2 regions of the Chromohalobacter canadensis genome follow, and region 1 is predicted to be linked to the other one. Evidence: predicted binding sites of a transcription regulator. Region 1 holds the regulator's gene; the other holds the start of a gene.
What was found. Region 1 encodes sigma-54, which starts transcription at its own class of promoters, with help from an activator protein. Its sites were predicted from a motif close to TGGCACNNNNNTTGCTNT; they were not measured.
Positions count from the first base shown of each region.

Region 2: SR908_RS03595 (sugar phosphorylase) is a predicted target of sigma-54. The motif match lies at 1,679-1,696, and genes of this name have one in related genera.

Region 1 is NZ_CP140151.1:408,882-411,950, reverse strand. Features, by position in the region: gene ptsN (PTS IIA-like nitrogen regulatory protein PtsN) at 1-89, opposite strand, end outside; gene hpf (ribosome hibernation-promoting factor, HPF/YfiA family) at 96-404, opposite strand; gene SR908_RS02040 (RNA polymerase factor sigma-54) at 541-1,971, opposite strand; gene lptB (LPS export ABC transporter ATP-binding protein) at 2,096-2,821, opposite strand; gene lptA (lipopolysaccharide transport periplasmic protein LptA) at 2,870-3,069, opposite strand, start outside.
Region 2 is NZ_CP140151.1:744,361-747,429, reverse strand. Features, by position in the region: gene SR908_RS03595 (sugar phosphorylase) at 1-1,628, opposite strand, end outside; gene SR908_RS03590 (GlsB/YeaQ/YmgE family stress response membrane protein) at 1,744-1,992, opposite strand; gene nrdR (transcriptional regulator NrdR) at 2,185-2,670, shown strand; gene ribD (bifunctional diaminohydroxyphosphoribosylaminopyrimidine deaminase/5-amino-6-(5-phosphoribosylamino)uracil reductase RibD) at 2,725-3,069, shown strand, end outside.

The DNA of each region.
Region 1 (3,069 bases):
GTGCTGAAAAATTCCAGCACGCGCTTCTTGCTCCCCCCGGCAACGCCGAAGAGTGCGCGCTCGGGGGGTAGGATGCTTTCCAATATCATGGCGAATTAACGGGCACCGGCGCCCTGAGCGCGTGCCTGCACCTTTTCCTTGTGTTTGACGAGCTGACGGTCGAGCTTGTCGGTTAGGGCGTCGATAGCGGCGTACATGTCGTCGCTTTGTGTATCGGCGTGCAGGTCCGCGCCTGCGGCATGAAGCGTGCATGCAGCCAGGTGACGTTCCTTCTCGATGGATAACGTGACCTGGACGGTGGTGATGTTGTCATAGTGGCGTTCCAGACGCGCGAGCTTTTCATTGACGTAGTCGCGTAGAGCATCGGTCAGTTCGATGTGATGACCGGTGATATTGGCTTGCATGGCACGCTCCTATTCCATCGGTTGGCACTTCGATTGTAACCCTTTTTAGAGCGCTGCATAGCCCTAGACAAGCGCTGGATAACGAAGGCCGCGGCGAGTCTACGCAGCGTGGCCGACACGTGCAATCCGCCCACGTTCAGGTGAGTCGCTTGCGCTCGCTGGAGGAGGGGATGCCCAACGCTTCGCGGTACTTGGCGACGGTGCGTCGTGCGACCGGAATACCGTCCTGGGCCAGCAGGTCGACGAGCTTGCTATCGGATAGAGGCTTGCGTGGCGGCTCGTCGCCGATCAATTTCTTCAAGCGTGCACGAATCGCGGTGCTGGAATGGGCGTCGGTTTCGCCTTGCCCCCCGACATGGCTGGAAAAGAAATACTTGAGTTCAAAGACGCCGCGCGGGGTATGGATGAATTTCTGCGTGGTCACGCGGGAGATAGTCGACTCGTGCATGTCTACCGCCCCGGCGATATCCGCCAGGATCAACGGTTTCATGGCTTCCTCGCCGCGTTCGAGGAAATCGAGCTGGCGCGCCATGATCTCCTGGCCCACGCGCAGCAAGGTATCGTTACGGCTCGAAAGGCTCTTGAGCAGCCATTTGGCTTCTTGCAGGTGCTGCTTGAGGAAGGTGTTATCGTCGCTCTTGTCGGCACGCTTGATGAGCGCGGCGTAATCCGGCTGGATGCGCACGCGGGGCAAGGCTTCGGGATTGAGCTCAATGCGCCATTCCTGTCGGATCCGCCGTGCGACGAGATCGGGGATGACATAATCGTTGCTGCTATCCTCGAAGGCGAGGCCGGGGCGCGGATCGAGCGACCGGATGAGGGTAATGACGTGATCGAGTTCTTCCTCGTCGAGGCGCAAACGTCGCTTGAGCAATTTACGGTCGTTGCCGGCGAGAGATTCGAGGAACTGGCGTACTAACCGCTTGGCCTGGGTTAGCAGCGGCATGTTTTCAGGGAGGGCGCCGAGCTGTAGCAACAGGCACTCGCGTAGATCGCGGGCGCCGACTCCGGTGGGATCGAACTGCTGTACACGCATCATGACGTGTTCGACATCGCCCACCTTGAGCCCCGAAAGGCCTTGGCCGCGCAAACCGTCGACAAGCTCGTCGAGGGGCAGGGTGAGGTAGCCGTCGGCCCCCATGGCATCGATCAGGCTTTCGGCAATATCACGTTCGCGCGGTGTCATATCGGCCATGGCGAGTTGCCAGGCCAGATGGTCGTGAAGACTGGTATGCGCCGTATTTCGCTCTATATCAGGGCCTTCCTCGCTGCCTCCGCCTCCCGTCAGTGAGGGGCCTGTGTCCTGGTAGGTATCACTCCATTCGCTATCCAGCGACAAGTTCTCGGGGATGTCGTTCGTCCAGTCATCCTCCTCCTGCGTCTCGCTGACCTCGCGTTCTTCGAAGTCGTCTTCGAGCTCCAGCATGGGGTTGGAATCCAAGGCTTGCTGGATCTCCTGTCGCAAATCCAGCGTAGAAAGCTGCAAGAGCTGAATGGCTTGCTGTAACTGGGGCGTCATCGTCAGCTGTGTGCCGACGCGAAGCTGCAAGGTGGGTTTCATGGACATGGAAAATCGATCATCGCTTCCTGAAACGGTGCCCGTACGTTATCTCGCGACGACGCTACTTGCAAGAATGGAAGCAACAATCATGCCATTTATATAAGCACGCGGCGGTTCCAGTAGTTTGCGTTTACAATCGAAACTCATGGCCGAGATAGACGTCGCGTACTTTCTGGTTGGCGAGTATGGCCTCGGCATGTCCTTCGGCGATGATCTGACCGTCGCCGACGATATAGGCGTTGTCACAGATATCCAGGGTTTCACGTACGTTGTGGTCGGTGATCAAGACGCCAATATCACGATCACGCAATTGCCGGATGATGCTCTTGATCTCGCCAACGGAGATTGGGTCGACTCCGGCGAAGGGTTCGTCGAGGAGGATGAAGGCGGGTTCGGTGGCCAGGGCGCGGGCGATTTCCACGCGACGACGTTCGCCCCCGGACAGGCTCATGCCGGGGTTGTCACGAATATGGGTGACGTGAAACTCCTCAAGGAGGCGTTCGAGTTGCGCCTTGCGTGCAGCCTTGTCGAGATCGCGGCGCGTCTCGAGAATCGCCATGATGTTGTCGGCGACCGAAAGCTTGCGAAAGATCGAGGCTTCCTGGGGAAGATAACCGATACCGGCGCGGGCGCGTTCGTGCATGGCGGAATGCGAGAGGTTGCGTTCGTCGATGTGCACGCTGCCGGCATCGGCGCCTACCAGCCCGACAATCATGTAGAACGAGGTGGTCTTGCCGGCGCCATTAGGGCCGAGCAGGCCGACAATGCTGCCCTGACGTATGGTCAGGCTGATGTCATGTACCACGCGGCGGCCTTTGTAGCTCTTGGCGAGGTTGGCGGCACTCAGGGTCTTCATGGGCGTCGGGTCCTACCTAACGGGGGGAGTGAATCACGAGGCACGTCACTACTCGCTGTCGCGGGGCGTTAGCGTCATGCGAACGCGCTGATCGCCATCGCCATCATCGGCGGAGCGAGCCTGAACCTGGCGGCGATCGAGGAAGTATTCGACATAGGCACCATTGAAGGTATCCCGGGCCTGGTGCAGCTCGGCATTGTCGATGAGCTCCACGCGACGCTCGGCGGCATGATAGATCACCGTATCGC
Region 2 (3,069 bases), 340 kb from region 1:
CGACGTCCATCGGCCAGCGGACCTCGCTGCACGGCGAACAGCGTCGGCGGTGTGTCGACGATGTGCTGCTCGACCTGGGGATGAAAGCAGGGCTCCTGGGCGCGCAGCTTGAGACGTCGGCGCAAGGCCATGAAGACTTCTCGCGTGGGCGTGTTGCGGCTATCGAGGAGTTCGTCCAGGGCCTCCTTCTGCCAGCGCCGACGGTTGATGGTACGCAATTGTCCACTGCGCTCGACGCCTTCGTGGTCATTGAGCGTGGCGGTCAGGCAGTGGAAATAGATGCCCGGCACGCCCTGTAGTGCGAGCATCAAGTGCTGGCTACACAAGAAACGTTCCACTTGCCAAGGGTCGGCGCCGCGACGTGTGCCACGTAGCGCATCGAAGTAGGTAATGTTGACCTCGTAGGGCGTGTCCTTGCCATCGGCATTGGCCTTCATGCTCACATACCCACCGAAGCGGTGCATGAGCTCGAGCATGGCATCGATCTCGTGGGGCGGTAATAGCCCTTCCAGCGCGCGTACGCCGATGCCGTCGTGGCTGGCGGTGAAGTTGAAATAGGTGCAGCCAGGCGGCAACGCGGGGAGGCTGCGTGCCCAGGCTTCCAGCGCCGTGGCATCGCCGCTGGTGAGCGTGTGCACCAACAGTGGCGGCAGCGTGAACTGATAGATCATGTGCGCTTCGTCGGGGCGCGTGGGTGCGTCCGACGTGGTGGTATCGTCGAGGCGTTCGAGGCCGAAGTAGCTCATGTTCTCGCGGTGTGGCACGTTGGTTTCGGTGATCAGCAGCGTGCCGGGGGCGAGGTGGTCGAGCACGGCGCGTAGCAGCCGGACTACGGCATGGGTCTCCGGCAGATGGATGCACGAAGTGCCGATTTTCTTCCACAGGTAGGCGATGGCGTCGAGGCGTATGATGCGCGCGCCTTGTTCCACGTAGTAGAGCATGATGCCGATGAACTCGATGAGCACATCGGGATTGGCGAAGTTGAGATCGATCTGATCCTCGGAAAATGTCGCCCATAGATAGCGTGTCCCACGACGCGTGGAAACGGGCACCAACAGCGGCGAGCTGCGGGGCCGGGTGACATTCGACAGGTCGGTGTTCGGGTCCATTTCGATGAAGTAGTCGCGCCCCGGCTGGGTGCCGGCCAGGTAGTCGACGAACCACAGCGATTCCCGCGAGACGTGATTGATGACCAGATCGACCATCAAGTCGCCGTGCCGTGTCAGGCGGCGGATGTCTTCCCAGTCGCCTAGAGTGGGGTTGACCTCGCGATAATGGATCACCGAGAAGCCATCGTCGCTGCTCCAAGGGAAGAAAGGCAGCACGTGAACGCCGCTGAAGGTGCCCGCGAGGCGTGTCTCGAGAAACTCGTCGAGCACTTGCAGCGGTGGCCGCTCGCCGTCGAGCAGTAGATCGCCATAGGTGATCAGTAACTGATCGCGTTCGCTCCATAATGGACGCGAGCGTTCGGGAATTGCGTCACGTTGGTGCGATATCAGGCGTTGCAGACGGCGTAACACTTCATCGGCGCGCGGTCCGTAAATCTCGTCCAAACGTGCCTTGGCGCGCGCGGTGAAAGCGGCTTCATCGAGTTCGGTCTGCGGGGCTGGGGGAATAGGGTGGGGCATCGATGGTCCTCGTGAGAATCGGTGGCTCGCACGTCGACATTATCGTTGCTGTTGCAGGAGTCGTGCCATGCGCGACACGCCGGCGGATGGCCGGCGTGTACGGAGACGGCAAAGGTCATTTCTTCACGATACGGTAAAGTCCCAGCAGGATGATGGCGCCGAGTACGGCGATGACGAAACTGCCGAAGTTGAAGCCATCCACCGTACCGAAGCCCAGCGCGGTGCCGACCCAGCCCCCAACGATGGCCCCGAGGATCCCGATGATCATGGTGATGATGAGGCCACCGGGGTCGCGCCCCGGCATGATCAGCTTGGCGACAATGCCGGCCAGCAGGCCGAAGACGATCCATGCGATGATGCCCATTGGTTTCTCCCTTGGCGGTTGTGAAAGCGCGCTTACCGGTGTCTCGACCGAAAATGCATGCAACCTCATGAGCTTGGTCGGCCTGGCGACAGTGCGCAAGCGAGTTTCCGCGCGGCGCGGGGAAAGGCTACAATGTCGATCAATCTCAATGACAACGACTCATTCTCGATACTCAACCGCGGACGCGCCACGATGCACTGCCCCTTTTGTGGAAAGTATGACACCAAGGTGACCGATTCGCGCCTCGTGGCCGAAGGGGATCAGGTGCGTCGGCGCCGCCAGTGCAATGACTGCGGCGAACGCTTCACCACCTACGAGACGGCGGAGCTGGTCATGCCTCGCGTGATCAAGGGCGACGGCTCGCGGGAGACCTTCGATGAGCGCAAGTTGCGTGCCGGCATGCTACGCGCATTGGAAAAACGCCCGGTCAGCGCCGAATCCATCGAGGCGGCGGTCGAGCGTATCCGTCAGCGTCTGCGTGCCCGTGGCGAGCGTGAACTCGAGGCACGCGAGATCGGCGAGGAGGTCATGCGCTCGCTGAAGCGGCTCGATCAGGTCGCCTATATCCGCTTCGCTTCCGTCTACCGTCGCTTCCAGGACCTCGACGAATTTCGCGCCGAAATCGACCGCTTGGCGCAAGAGCCCAGCTTTGTGCCCGACGATAACGATCAGCGCTGATCTCGATACGTACCGACGCGAATCGCTCAAGAAGTGATCCATGAGGAGTGGCCCATGACACAAGACGCCGCTGCGTCGACGCTATCTCACGAAGTGTGCATGGCGCGCGCGCTGCAACTCGCCCGACGAGGGTGCTACACCACCCATCCCAACCCGCGCGTCGGCTGCGTCGTGGTCAATGGGGGACGAATCGTCGGAGAGGGCTACCATGTACGCGTCGGCGAACCTCACGCCGAGGTGCATGCCTTGCGCGCCGCTGGCGAGGCGGCACGAGGCGCCACGGTCTATGTCACTTTGGAACCCTGTTCGCATTACGGCCGCACGCCGCCTTGTGCCCAGGCGCTGATCGACGCCTGCGTGAGCCGTGTCGTGATCGCGATGGTTGATCCCAATCCCCAG